DNA from 3 places in the Peribacillus sp. B2I2 genome. Region 3 is predicted to be linked to each of the others. Evidence: riboswitches for the same ligand, from Rfam matches in the RefSeq annotation. Region 3 holds a riboswitch; each other region holds the start of a gene.
What was found. Region 3 has a riboswitch for cobalamin ahead of ABIE66_RS05470 (ribonucleoside-diphosphate reductase subunit alpha). Riboswitches for the same ligand answer to the same signal wherever they lie in the genome.
Positions count from the first base shown of each region.

Region 1 (5,032 bases), 320 kb from region 3:
GTCAAAGGTGAAATGGATCGGATATTAACAAGACCGATACATAGCCTCTTTCAAGTCATCTTAGAAAGAATCGAGCTAGAATCGTTGTTTGGCGTTGTGACCGGTTTGATCATTATATTCTATTCGGGGGCTTCATTGGATCTGGAGCTTGCGTGGTATGACCCGATTCTTTTCATCATTTTTGCAATAGGAGGGGCTCTTGCTTATGCAGCCATATTCGTAGCGATAGCAAGCATTGGGTTCTGGTCGGATGCGAAAACATCCATCATGCCAATGATGTACAATATCGGGAACTACGGTCGCTATCCTGTTGATATTTATAATAAGGTCATTCGTTTTATCCTTACATGGGTGCTGCCATTCGCGTTTGTTGGTGTTTATCCGGCATCTTATTTCCTTAGAAAAGAAGAGTGGTATGCGTATGCATTTGCCACACCTGTAATCGGGGTTGCCTTTTTCATGATATCCGTTTTCATATGGAATCAAGGAGTGAAGAGGTACCGTGGGGCAGGAAACTAAAAAAACCCCTTCAACAGCATTCATGTTGAAGGGGTTTTTGTTTATTTGCGTTTATTCTTTCTTTCAATATATCTTGCTTGTGCTTGAACATATTGCTGCTTTTCATCTTCCGTTTCCGGAATGACCTGAGGTACGATTGTCGGCTTACCGTTTTCGTCAATGGCCAGCATCGTTAAAAAAGCGCGTGCCGTAAGCTGCTTTTCACCTGTTAATAAGTTCTCACGCTCCACTTTCACGAATACCTCCATTGATGTGCGATGGGCACAAGTGACATAAGCTTCAAGGTTAATTGCGTCCCCTGTCTTGATGGGGGCCAAAAAATCAAAAGAGTCGCTTGAAGCAGTCACAACGGGTTTTCGGCAATGGCGCATAGCTGAAATACAGGCTATTTTATCAACATAAGCCATTACTTTCCCGCCAAAGATGGTATTATGATGGTTCGTATCCGGTGGAAAAACAAGGTCGGTTAGGAAAGTCCGTGACTGCTGTGTTGGATGGGCATTTGATAAGCCGCTTTCCTTTTCAATCATTTGCCTGTTGTTTGGGCTAAAAGATTTTCACGGACGATTATTGCTGCTTCGACCATGTTTTTCAGGGAGGCGACGGTTTCCGGGATACCCCTTGTTTTCAGGCCGCAGTCGGGATTGATCCAAAACTGGTCTTTATCTAATACCTTGATGCCCCGTTCAATCATATCGACCATTTCTTCCACTGCTGGAACTCGGGGACTGTGAATATCATACACACCCAGGCCAATACCTTTTTCATACGTTTTTTCCTCGAATGCGGAAGCAAGCTCTCCATGGCTACGGGATGTTTCGATGGAAATTACATCGGCATCCAAGGAAGAAATGACATCCATGAAACTGTTGAAGTCGCAATAGCACATATGCGTGTGAATTTGCGTTGTATCCTCCACGCTTGATGTGGATATCAAGAACGAATTCACAGCCCAGTTCAAATACTCATCGCGATCGCTTTTTTTCAATGGTAGACCTTCCCTAAGTGCAGGTTCATCAACTTGGACCATTTTGATTCCTGCCGATTCCAATGCAATGACTTCTTTTTCCAAAGCAAGTGCCAGCTGGTAGCATACATTCTCCCTGGAAATATCATCACGGACAAATGACCAGTTCAAAATCGTGACAGGACCTGTAAGCATTCCCTTTACGGTCTTCTTCGTAAGTGATTGTGCGTATACACTTTCCCTGACTGTCATCGGTTCGATGAAATAGATGTCGCCATAAATGACTGGTGGTTTTACGCAGCGAGACCCATAGGATTGTACCCAGCCCTTTTCTAGAAAGACAAATCCGCCTAACTTATGACCGAAGTATTCAACCATATCCGTCCGTTCGAATTCCCCGTGTACGAGAACGTCCAAGCCGATTTCTTCTTGAATGTCGATCCACCTGCCGATTTCTTCGTTAATGAATGTTTCATATTGCGCAGCGCTCCATTCTCCTTTTTTGAATTTCCCGCGTGCTTGCTTAACTTCAAATGTCTGGGGAAAACTACCGATCGTTGTTGAAGGTAGAAAAGGCAATTTGAAAAATTCCTGTTGTTTTTGGTAACGTTCTTTAAATGGCAGCTGACGTCCAACATGCTCTGATTTAGCCTTTTCGACACTGGATTGTACACTCTTATGATTCCGTGCATTTGAACTAGCTAACGTCTGAACCGTTAATTTATTAGCATCGACCTTATCGGCGATTGCTTCAAAGCCCTGATTATTCCCTTTGACCAAGAGTGTTATTTCTTCAAGTTTCTCATCGGCGAAAGCAAGGGTTTCTTTCACTTCTTTTGAAACGGCGGTTTCATTACGAACGGTCACTGGAACATGAAGCAGGGAACAAGAGGGTTGAAGCCAGATTCGGTCTTCGGCTACTTTTTTCTTTAGAGTGTCGATCAATTGAATCTTTTTCGATAAATCAGAAAGCCAAATGTTTTTTCCATCAATCACACCTGCACCAAGCACTTTGTCCTTCGGGAAGCCGGATGCTTCAAGATTACTTAGATTCCTTCCTTTATCATGTACAAAATCAAGACCGATTCCCTGAACTGGTAATTCGATGACTTCTTGGTAGTGTTCCACGGCATCAAAGTATGTTTGCAGCATGATGTTTAGGTTTGGTGCTGCTTCATTCAGTTTTTCATAGAGGTAAGTAACAGTTTGCATATCATCTTTGGAAATGGATGAAACAAGAGAAGGCTCGTCCATTTGAATCCACTTCACGCCTTCTTGCTCCAACTCCTGCAGGATTTGCGTATATAGAGGAAGCAGGCGCAGGATTATGCCAGGGATATCTTGTTTTTTGAAGCCTTTGGAAAGGGAGATGAAAGTATAAGGTCCGATTAACACGGGCTTCGTTTCAATCCCTAGCTTTTCCTTGGCTTCCCGATATGCTACAAGTGGTTTATTTTCTGTTAAAGTCAGCTGTGGCAGTTTTAATTCAGGGACGATATAGTGATAGTTCGTATTGAACCATTTCGTCATTTCGGAAGCGACCTCATCATTGTTCCCGCGAGCCATTGAATAATAAACGGAAAGGGGAACGCTTCCGCCTTCATAGGCAGAGTAACGTTCAGGAACAAGACCGAACATGACGGACATATCGAGCATTTGATCATAGAAAGTGAAGTCGTTGACAGGAATGATATCAATGCCTTGATCTTTTTGTTTTTGTAAGTTGCCTAAACGGATGGCTTTTAGTTGTGCCGTAAATTTTGGTTCATCGATTTTCCCAGACCAATATGCTTCCAATGTACGTTTCCATTCACGATCTTCCCCGATTCGCGGGTACCCCAAATTACTGCTTTTCAAAATTCTCATCCTCCTACTTTCCTTTGATTTGTTTAAAAACAATAAAAAAAGCACCCCTAACTGTCAATAAGAGAAAGTTAGAAATGCTTAAAATAAAGAGACATGCAGAATGCCCCTTATAATTATAAGGTCCCTAACACCTCCCTATCTCCCGTAGGTTAAAACAGTGTTGTCGAAATAGGCAGGTCTCCTGACTTAGGGAATATCATTAGCAGCGAGCCTTCCCGATCCGTAGATCAGTGGCATATTGGATGGCGCTAACATTCCCATTACAGTGGCGGGACCGTGCCGGAATCAAACCGGGCTTCCCTTTTAATCCTAATGAAAATTAGGAACCTATTTCCACATATGAAATTTCACTAAACCTGCTGATAAACTGATTGCAGGTACCAAATATTTATAAAATAAAAACTATTATAAAAATTTAGATAATCTTAACATATCCGACCAAAAGGGTCAACATGAAAAAAATCGGGAAACGTTCCCGACATTTTGACAAATGCCTTTAGGGTGTGTGAGTGATAAGGCTGAAGTCTGTTCCTAAAAAAGAATATATTGTTAGGACAGGGAGTATGTATAAAGGAAGTGGCGTTTTGAAATGGGGCGTAGGGGATGACTTTCTACATCTTGATTGCAGGAATCATTTTTTGCATGGTGATGAGCATTCGGACGTTATTTCTTGTTGAGTCGGGAGGAAAGAAGTTTTCTCTGGAGGATATGCTGTGGCTTGGCAATTTATATGCGACGATATTAGTTGGATTTGCACTGATTTATTTATTATACGAGCTTCAGAATCATTCGGTGATTCTTGATATGGGCAATCGATTGGATGGCACATTCTATGAACAGTTGAAGACTTCTTTTTATTTTAGCGCGATGACCATGTTTTCTGTAGGGTATGGAGATATAGCCCCAATTGGAATGGGCAGGATGATAGCTACCATTCAGGCTTTCATCGGGTACACACTCCCGGCAGCGTTCGTGATTCGGACGGTGATCGATCTGGAGCATAAAGATAGGAAGGATAAATGAAAGTTGTGTTTCTTTCGATTATTGGGTACTCTTACCATAATGAAGGAAATGGAGGATTCAATATGACTGTTAAAATTGGAGAAAAAGCACCTGATTTTCAACTCCCTGCAAACAATGGTGAAATGGTTTCCCTATCGGATTTTAAAGGGAAATACATCGTTTTATATTTTTATCCAAAAGACATGACGCCAGGATGCACGACGGAGGCCTGTGATTTCCGGGACCACAATGAACAATTCGAGGAATTGAACGCTGTCATCATTGGTATAAGCCCAGATCCGGCGGCACGTCATGAAAAATTCATCGAAAAACATGGATTGCCTTTTCTGCTGCTAGCTGACGAAAACCATGAAGCGGCTGAATCATTTGATGTGTGGCAATTGAAAAAGAATTTCGGCAAGGAATATATGGGCATTGAACGTTCAACTTTCCTGATTGATAAGGCAGGTAAAATAGTCAAGGAATGGCGTAAAGTAAAAGTCAAAGGCCACGTCGAAGAAGCGCTTGAAACTCTTCGAGACCTAGAAAAATAAGGGACAGGCAGATGAAGGATGAACGAATAACGAAGCTTGCGGCCAGGCTGATTCATCATTCGATACAATTACAGCCAAAAGAGAGAATCCTCATCCGGGGCCATATCAACACGAAACCATTGTT
Region 1 is NZ_JBGCCB010000001.1:761,775-766,806, forward strand. It holds gene ABIE66_RS03825 (ABC transporter permease) at 1-519, shown strand, start outside; gene ABIE66_RS03830 (acyl-CoA thioesterase) at 561-1,049, opposite strand; gene metE (5-methyltetrahydropteroyltriglutamate--homocysteine S-methyltransferase) at 1,046-3,352, opposite strand; cobalamin riboswitch at 3,507-3,698, opposite strand; gene ABIE66_RS03840 (potassium channel family protein) at 3,956-4,375, shown strand; gene bcp (thioredoxin-dependent thiol peroxidase) at 4,438-4,908, shown strand; gene ABIE66_RS03850 (aminopeptidase) at 4,920-5,032, shown strand, end outside.
Region 1: it holds a riboswitch for cobalamin, as region 3 does, so the genes downstream of both, metE (5-methyltetrahydropteroyltriglutamate--homocysteine S-methyltransferase) here and ABIE66_RS05470 (ribonucleoside-diphosphate reductase subunit alpha) in region 3, are expected to answer to the same signal.

Region 2 (5,032 bases), 4.4 Mb from region 3:
ATCACCAGTCAGCGCAATCATCAATGAAATGAAGGCACTTAAAAACGAGCTGAAAATGATTCCCGTTAAAATGATCGTTTCCACTTTCATCGATCGATCCATTTTTTTTGCAAAAGCCAGTACGCAGAACATCGTGAGCACTGAGCATACGATGCTCAATGCCGGAAGAGTATATAAACCGATGAATGGTAGTGATATATTCAAGAATATTGTCAATACGGCACCGACTGATGCTCCTGATGAAATACCTAATGTGTAAGGGTCAGCGAGCGGATTCCGGAGCAGGCCCTGAAACCCCGCTCCCGAAATCGCAAGTGATGCCCCAACAAAACCCGCTAGCAACACACGCGGCAAGCGGATGTTCATCACAATATTCGTAAGCATTACATCCGGATCATCTGAAATCGGTAAATGAAAAATCTCCTTGCCGATAATTTGTAATAGTACAGGAATCGGTACTGGCACCGAACCAAAGGAAATGCCTATCGTCATTGCGAATAACAAAAATAATAACGCAATCAAATAAGCAATCATCCATTTAGTTGTCAAATAGGTTCGGATAGACTGATTTGGCAAGTTCCTCTACTCCCTCTATTAAGCGTGGACCGGAACGGGTCACCAAGTCGGAATGGACATCAAAGACTTGGTCATCCTTCACAGCATTTACGTCTTGCCACCCTTTTCGGCCCTTCACTTGACTTACTGCATCTTTTGTATAATAACCATACGTTGTAATGATGACATCCGGATTTGCAGCAATCATAGACTCTTCATCAATTTTTGCCCATCCGTCCAGTTCAGCAGCTGCATTTTCCGCTGAAATAATTTGAAGCATTTCATTCATGAAGGTATTTTTTCCAGGTGTATATATCTCAGGTGACGGTGAAACCTCCACAAAAACGGTTTTCCTATCCGCTTCCTTTACGGATTTGGCTTTTTCCTGAATATCCTTGAGCTTCGTTTTCATGTCCGTAACGATTCCGTTTGCCTTATCATGTTCCCCTGTTGCCTGTCCAATCATATCTATAGAATCATAGACTTGGTCAAAGCTTTGTGCATCATTGACTACGAGGACAGCAATTCCAGCATCCTTAAGCTGCTGCAAACCCTCATTCGAATTATGGGCACTGGATGCATGGGCAAGAACAAGGTCGGGCTTCAAGGAGACAATCATCTCCGTGTTCATTTCCATTCCGCCAACTTTTTCAATTTCTTTCGTTTCTTCCGGATAATTATCATAGTCGGAAACACCAACAACTTTTTTACCCAAGCCAAGTGCAAAGACAACTTCCGTATTACTTGGTATCAACGAAACGATTTTCTTCGGTTTTTGTTCTATCGTCACCTTTTCGCCTGTTGCATCTTTAATCGTAATCGGGAAAACTTCCTGTTTGGCATGATTCGTTTCCTGCTTTTCTTTTCCTTCATTAGTAGCATCGCTACAGCCAACCATCATACCTGCAGTCAGCAACATCACCAGTATCAGACCAAAAATCTTCTTCATTTTCATTCCCCACAATCTTTTTTTCTTTTAATTTCTTCACACCTAATGAACAAAACGCATTATCGGAAGATGCACCCCAAAACAAAAGCACCTCCCGTTAAACGGAAGATGCTTGTATGGCAACAATATAATTACGGACTCTTTAGGGTCTGCCACACACCTTCCCATCCGCGTAGGTTACAGGTGTACGAATTTTGGCAGGTCTCCTGGCTCATGGTCATCGTCAACGGCACCTTCCCATATCTCATACAGTGGTAAACATCCGTTGGCTCCCATATACAGTGGCGGGACCGCGCTGGCATTTCACCAACTTCCCTTTTAAGTCATTAAGACACCAAATCGTTCATATGTATATAATTTTCACTGCCTTTCATTATACACCATGTAAGAATCGATTATTATATGATTTTTCTGACTTGCCTCGAAATGACCCGTCCATCTTCAATGATTAGAAGCATTTTCAATCAGGGACGCAAATCCCTCGACTGATAATCCCGGTGAAATCCGAACCCTATGCAGGGAATGCATCCCTTGGTCCCTTGAAGCTCCTCCAGGTTCGGTAGTGACTGCCATCTTGTATCCAGCTTCTTCTGACACCCATAGACTTTCTTCGTTATACCGGCCAACCGGATAGGAAATTACTGTCGTGTCCTGGTCGAGGATACGGTCGAATAGCTCCTTCGACTGAACCATTTCCGCTTCTTGCTGCTCTGCCGTCATCCGGTTCAGCTCCAAATGGTTGATAGTATGACTTTCGATCGAAACCCCATTCCTGCTCATCTCCAACATTTGATTTTCAGTCAGGTGATGACCTTTATCAATGGACTTCCCAATCATGAAGATGGTTGCTTTCATATCATATTCTTTTAATATGGGGAAAGCTTCCGTGTAGTTATCTGTATAGCCATCATCAAAAGTAAGCCAGACGCACTTATCACTTGGCATCCGATTTTCGGTTAAAACGAGGAATGCTTCTTTAGGGGATAATGTATAGTAACCATTCTCCCGAAGCCAAGTCATTTGTGATTGGAATTCCTCTCTTGGAACCCGAAGGCCATTACCTTCAGAAATGCTATGATACATCAATATTGGAAACTGAACCGCAGAATCGGCCCTTATCCAATTTCTCGTATCGATTTGTTCCGGTTCGTCCTTTGAATCCTGTCCGGTGCCATTCTCCGCTGCCTCAACCACTTCAATGTCATCTTCCGCAATCGGCGCAGCCCTCTTTTTGCCTATACCCTCTAAAATCCCTTGTGAGCATGCAGGTAAAATTAACATCCCCAGCAATGCCACAAACAGTAAAACTCTGTATTTTCCCACTATCATTCTCCTATTTTTTTCTAGTATAATAGTACCAGAAAACCAACCAATAATAAAGTATTCCATTTAACGAAAAAAAAGGAAAAAACAGAAATAAGAGACCCGCTAAGCGTTTAGATGATTTTTTCATAATTATTATTGCTATTAACTTGAAAAGTTTGCCTATAAGAAATATAATAAATAAGTCGTCGACTTTTTTTATATGTCCCAGTAGCTCAGCAGGATAGAGCGACAGCCTCCTAAGCTGTAGGTCGTAGGTTCGATTCCTATCTGGGACGCTAATTTTAAAACCCTGTTACAATGCGGTACCTCCGCGTCGTAACAGGGTTTTTCTGTTGGTATGGCCTTACCTATTTAGGTTTTTGAGGGGCTTCCAATGTAAAGGTCGGATTTCTAGATACCGGTATGAGAAAAGTCGGAAGTATCGGCGAACAATACATTATGAGATTAACCATTTAATTTTCTTTCAACTTTTTGACTCTGTTTAAAGAGAAGTTTTAATTAATGATGTTTTTCGATATATATATCCGCAGAAAAGTAATATTTTTTTGAAATATATGTTTTAACCTGTCCCATCCGGGTAGATAAATACTGTAAGACATTCTCACCAAAGGAGATGATGTGCACGATGAGTACAATCAGAAGCCAATGGAACAAAGAGAATGACGCAGCGGTGTTTAGTCCCGGTGATCAGCGTTAGAGTCAATTGAAGAGTTAGTCGATAACCAAAAAGGGAATTACTAGTCTTCTCGCCCAAAGGAGGAGGATACTGATCATGAGTATTTACAACCTATGGAATCCAGAGAATGATGAAGCAATTTTCAGTCCGGGTGATCAGCAGACATTCAGTACGCTTACACTAGCAGATACGGATAAACACACACACACAACTGACGAAACACTTGAATATGAATTACACGGCACCGTACTGAATGAAATTTAACCCGAAGCAGTGATATATGGAAAAGGATGGAGCAAATGCTCCATCCTTTTCTGCTTTTACTTTTATATGGATTTCGCCACTTCATCAAGCGGCAATCTTTTGTCTGGAAAGATAAACCTGCCGACAAGGAAATTTGCCCACCCCGCCCCATTCAAATACCCCCCAAAAAAAAGGCCCTTTCACTATTAAGCTAAAAGTGAAGGACCCTTTTCTTTTATTTATCGAATTTCAGTTTGGCCAAAGCATCCGCTAAGGCAGTATTGATCGGCTCTTCTTTATTTTGCTTTTTCATATAATTGGAGACTTCATTTTTTGATACTTTTTGATTTTTATTTTGCCCTCTTCGTTTATTGTAAGAAGAAAGTTTTTCGTGGAAACCGCATTTACAGGTGAATGTCTGTGCTTCTCCTTGACCGCGCATTTCCATCTTTTTGTGACATTGTGGACATCTGGCATTTGTTACACGTGAAACACCTTTTTTGTGGCCACATTCACGATCCTGACAGACAAGCATTTTTCCCTTTTTACTATTCACTTCAAGCATCAGCTTGCCGCAATCAGGACATTTCGTTCCTGACACGTTATCATGCTTGAACTTTTGGTCACTATTTTTGATTTCTTGAACGATATTTTTGGCATAGGTGCGCATATCGCCGATGAATGCCTGTTTTGGTAGCTGTCCTTTGGCAATCGCTGTTAACTTTTGCTCCCATTGAGCTGTCAGTGCTGGAGATCGTAAGTCTTCAGGTGCCAATTGAAGGAGTTGTTTACCTTTCGAAGTTACATGAAGGCCCTTCCCTCTCTTTTCAATCAGGAAGCTATTGAACAATTTTTCAATAACGTCAGCACGTGTTGCAACAGTCCCAATCCCTCCAGTTTCACCCAGAGTCTTGATGAGTTCCTTGCTTTCCCCTGCCATGAAACGAGCAGGATTTTCCATTGCCGAAAGAAGCGACCCTTCATTGAACGGCTCCGGTGGTTTCGTTTCACCCTCTGTTTGTTTCACAGTCGAAATGGATAAACTGTCACCTTTTTGAACGTTCGGAAGCAGTTGCTCAGCAAGGCCATCTTTAGCTTCTTCCTCGTCGAATTGGTGATCATAGACTTCCTTCCAGCCTGATTTCAGGACGACCTTCCCTTTTGCCATGAACGTCTCCTGTCCCATTTTTGCGGTGACGGTCGTTTGCTCATATTCAAAAGGCGGCATTAATACGGCAAGAAACCTTTTAACGACCAAATCATAGATTTTAGATTCTTTGTCG
Region 2 is NZ_JBGCCB010000001.1:5,446,305-5,451,336, forward strand. It holds gene ABIE66_RS27200 (FecCD family ABC transporter permease) at 1-534, opposite strand, end outside; gene ABIE66_RS27205 (ABC transporter substrate-binding protein) at 539-1,504, opposite strand; cobalamin riboswitch at 1,684-1,858, opposite strand; gene ABIE66_RS27210 (polysaccharide deacetylase family protein) at 1,946-2,785, opposite strand; tRNA gene ABIE66_RS27215 (tRNA-Arg) at 3,032-3,105, shown strand; gene ABIE66_RS27220 (hypothetical protein) at 3,603-3,770, shown strand; partial or broken gene ABIE66_RS27225 (DNA topoisomerase III) at 3,985-5,032, opposite strand, start outside.
Region 2: it holds a riboswitch for cobalamin, as region 3 does, so the genes downstream of both, ABIE66_RS27205 (ABC transporter substrate-binding protein) here and ABIE66_RS05470 (ribonucleoside-diphosphate reductase subunit alpha) in region 3, are expected to answer to the same signal.

Region 3 (5,032 bases):
AAGTTCATCCCAAAGCCAGTCATGACTGGTTTCGTGAATTCTTTAGCCATCTTGATTTTCACGGCACAGCTCACCCATTTCGTCGGCGAAACATGGATCATGTATGTCATGACAGCCGTTTCATTAGCTATCATTTATCTTTTTCCGCTGATCTCGAAAGTCATTCCTTCACCACTTGTCGCCATCATATTCATGACGATCGTTGCAGTTACTACGGGGGCTACGGTACGGACTGTTGGGGATATGGGGCAATTGACCGAAGCACTTCCGATGTTCATGCTTCCAGACATCCCTTTGACCTTCGAAACTTTGGCGATCATTTTGCCATATTCCATTGCCCTGGCGTTTGTGGGGTTGCTTGAATCGTTATTGACAGCTCAAATAGTCGATGGAATGACTGACACGGACAGTAATAAAAATAAGGAAGCCAAAGGCCAAGGAATTGCTAATATCATCGCCGGATGTTTTGGCGGCATGGCAGGATGTGCAATGATCGGTCAATCCGGTATCAATATTAAATCAGGAGGAAGGGGCCGACTCTCCACTTTTGTAGCTGGCGCATTCCTTATGGTATTAATCGTGGTACTGAATGACGTCCTTATTAAAATACCGATGGCTGCACTTGCAGCAGTCATGATCATGGTTTCAATCGGGACATTTGACTGGTCTTCCCTAAAGAGGCTCAATAAGGCTCCAAGGACGGATGCAGCCGTGATGATCGTGACGGTCCTCATTGTCCTATATACGCATGACTTATCAAAAGGGGTATTGGCTGGAGTGCTCTTGAGCATGATTTTCTTCTCAGCTAAAATTTCTAAAGTGGCTGTTGAGAAAACGGAAGACATCCATGCTAAGAAAATCACTTATCGTATTAGCGGACAAATATTTTTCGCTTCGGTCCAGGACTTTGTTTCGAAGTTTGATTTCAAGGAAAAAGCCGATGCAATCATCATCGACTTTTCCCTCTCTAAAATATGGGATGCTTCTGCAGTCGGTGCTGTTGATACGGTTGTCCTAAAATATCAGCTACGAGGTACACCTGTCCAGGTGCAAGGCCTCGATGAGGAAAGTTCGTTATTGCTGGAAAAACTCGCTACATCCGAAAGTAAAATTTCTTGAAGAAGTAAAACTCTGCTGAATAGAAACTTTTCAAACCGACAAAATAGATAACATGGAATATTTCCTTTTGAAAGGAGCGAAAAGCATGACATCCGAGCAGGATTATACGGCAGCAAATCTGTCACCAGATTTATTGAATGAACTGAAAAGCTTTGAAAGCAAACTTGGCGAGGAAGCCAATAAAGAACTGATTGTCATCGCCTATGAAAAAGAAAAGGAAACTTTGAATTAAGAAAAAAGACTCAAACACCTTTAAATGGATGGTTGAGTCTTTTTTTGCATGTACAGAAAAAGGATGCCCACGTTTTTAATGAGCACCCCTTTCCCTATATTATTTACTGAATACGCCCGTTAAGACCGGCACGATTTGTTTTTTACGCGATACAACGCCCTCTAAGACGGCGATGTTATTGTTTAATGAAACGTCATATGCTTTTTCCACTGCGTTGGCTGCTTTACCAAGAGCCAAGGCAACAGAATCATTGGTCAGGATATCCGTTACTACGAATAGGAATAAATCCAATTCCTTCACAGCGATGACCGATTCAATGGCTGCTTCTAGTTCGGCTTGCTTAGCAAGGACTTCGTTCGGATCAACAGCATTGACCTGAGCTATCTCCACTTTAGCCATGCCCATGGAGAATTCTTTTGCATCAAGAGTGATAAGCTGGGCAATCGTTTTGTCGCTCAAGTCAGCTCCCGCCTTCAACATTTCCAAACCATATGTTTCAGCGTTGACTCCCGCAATATCAGCCAGTTCCATAGCTGCTGCAACGTCTTGATCCGTGCAGGTCGGCGATTTGAACAATAAAGAATCCGAAATGATGGCAGACAGCATAAGACCTGCAATCGCTTTTGGGATTTCAACGCCGTTTTCTTTATAGATTTTATTTAAAATGGTTGCCGTACAGCCAACTGGTTCCGCACGGTAATATAAAGGATCGCTTGTTTCAAAGTTAGCGATGCGGTGATGGTCGATAACTTCCAACACACGTACTTGGTCAATATCTTCAGCACTTTGCTGGCGTTCATTGTGATCGACCAGGATCACGCCATCAGCTTCCCCTGCCACTTTTTCCACAAGACGAGGAGCTTCGAATTTGAAGTGGTCCAACGCATATTGAGTTTCACCATTCACTTCACCCAGACGAACTGGTTCAGCGTTGATACCTAACTGCTTTTTCAGATCTGCATAAGCGATTGCTGAACAGATTGTGTCTGTATCCGGGTTTTTATGTCCAAAAACTAATACTTTTTCCAAGATTTTATCTCCTTTTTCATAAATATTTTTCCGCGAATCCCCTTATCGCAATAAAGGAGAGCCACCTTTACTATACACTTTATTTTAACACAAAATCCCCTAAATTCAGTGCTTGAATTACCCATTCCCCAATAAAATCTTTCATTCTTTCACCCTCTACCTTCCCTTTGTCAATAGATAAGGGTTGGTTTTTCTCAAATATATTAGTTGAATTATCATCGTATATGGCTTACGATAATATAAGCAGAAATACTAGATATTGATTACACAAACAACACTAATAACTATATATAGAATTTTTTGTAATCCAAGGTGCCAGCGATGGCTGAAAAGGGAATCCGGTGCGAACCCGGAACTGTCCCCGCAACTGTAAATGTGACGAAATGAGAAACCACTGTATAGCTCTCTATACGGGAAGGACTCAAAGTAGGATGATCATGAGTCAGGAGACCTGCCTTGAATTTTTCACGTTTCTTATTCTTCGGGGATTGAGATGATGAAACGATAGCATAATGGCTATTTTTTCATGGCTCTTTTATTCTATCGTTTGATCCGCTCAATTCATTGGGCGGTTTTTTTTTATTTTAGCGGAAGTTTACAAGGAGGATTATTAATGACTCAAACATATAACTCTACCATAAGTGAAAATGACACCGACACGAATTCCATCCAGCTTGAGATGTTATCGAAGGAATTTGAAGGCCGTCTCGATATGGAAAAGTTCAAGAAGCGTTTTACAAAATGGCTTGATCGCAAAAGTGACTCAACCGAAGAACAGGCATCAAAGAAACTGATTCAGCTCGCTCTGGAAAGTGTCGATATCGATGCTCCCGATTGGACGTTCGTTGCTGCAGCAGAACTGTTGAATGCGATGTATAGGGATGCACAAGCTAATCGAGGTTATGAAGGCATAAGTTATGGCCCATTCTATGAACTGATCACGGAACTCTCCCAACTTTCAGAAGGCCAGCGTTACCCCATCTATAAATCAGAACTGCTCTCTTCTTATACGAAAGCGGAAATTGAGGAATTGGGTTCGGTGATCGACCCGGAAAAGGATAAATTATTTTCTTACATAGGCATCTACTTATTAAACGATCGCTACCTAGCCCGCCCAAAAAAGGACAAGGTCTACGAACTGCCCCAAGAGCGCTTCATGATCATCGCGATGGAAATCATGCGATTGGAAAAAACGGAGCACCGCCTGCAACTTATCAAAGAAGCTTACTGGGCAATGTCCAACCTTTATATGACTGTTGCGACACCTACACTCTCCAATGCAGGAAAAACGCATGGACAGTTAAGCTCTTGCTTTATCGACGCAATTGAAGATTCCATTGATGGTATCTACCTATCTAACTACGATGCCGCAAAAGTATCAAAATTCGGTGGCGGTGTCGGTCTTTACGTTGGTAAGATCCGCTCGCTTGGTTCCGATATCCGTGGTTTCTCTGGAAATAGTTCCGGCACGACTCCTTGGATTCGACTATTCAACCAGACAGCTGTCAGTGTCGATCAATTGGGGCAACGTAAAGGTGCCATCGCGATTTACTTGGATGCCTGGCATAAAGATATCATGAGCTTTCTTGATTTGAAGACGCAAAACGGGGATGACAGATTAAAAGCCCATGATATTTTTACGGGTGTATGCATTCCTGATTTATTCATGGAGGCTGTACGTGACAGAAAAGAATGGTATCTTTTCGATCCGCATACCGTCAAGCAAACCCTTGGATTCTCACTTGAAGACCTTTACGACGAGAAGAAAGGCGAAGGAAGCTTCAGGAATCATTATGCACTTGCTGTCGAGGCCGCAGAAAATGGTTCGCTTCCAAACTATAGCTTTGAAAAGATCAATGCGATGGACATCATGAAAAGCATCATGATTTCTCAATTAGAAGAAGGCGTACCATATATGTTCTACCGCGATGAAGTGAACCGGAAGAATCCAAATAAACATAAAGGTATGATTTATTGTTCTAACCTTTGCACCGAGATTGCTCAAAACTTAAGCCCTTCGACGATCACCGATGAATACGAAACAGAAGATGGAGATGTCGTTGTTGTTCGTAAAAGCGGCGATTTCGTTGTCTGCAACCTTTCATCCATTAACTTGCCCCGTGCGGTGAGCAGCGATGTTTTGGAAAGGTTGATTCCCATTCAGATCCGGATGCTGGATAACGTAATCGATGTGAATAATCTTCCGGTCAAGCAAGCATCCATCTCGAACAAACGTTACCGGGCAATTGGTTTAGGAACGTTTGGATGGCATCATTTACTTGCCACACAGAATATTTATTGGGAATCGGATGAGGCAGTTGAATATGCCGATGCATTATACGAAAAGATCGCTTACTTAACGATCAAGGCATCCAATGAATTGGCTAAGGAAAAAGGAACGTACCCATATTTCGAAGGATCGGATTGGCATACAGGGGAATATTTCGAACTGCGTGACTATACGGATCAAAAATGGATGGATTTAAAAGCAAACGTCCAGGAACACGGGACCCGTAATGGATATTTAATGGCCATTGCCCCCAATTCATCGACTGCCAAGATCGGTAATTCCACGGATGGGATCGATCCTTTGTATGAAATTGAATTTTACGAGGAAAAGAAAAACTTTAAATTCAAGGTGACCGCACCAGG
Region 3 is NZ_JBGCCB010000001.1:1,081,459-1,086,490, reverse strand. It holds gene ABIE66_RS05485 (SulP family inorganic anion transporter) at 1-1,119, shown strand, start outside; gene ABIE66_RS05480 (hypothetical protein) at 1,205-1,351, shown strand; gene ABIE66_RS05475 (manganese-dependent inorganic pyrophosphatase) at 1,451-2,380, opposite strand; cobalamin riboswitch at 2,674-2,853, shown strand; gene ABIE66_RS05470 (ribonucleoside-diphosphate reductase subunit alpha) at 2,994-5,032, shown strand, end outside.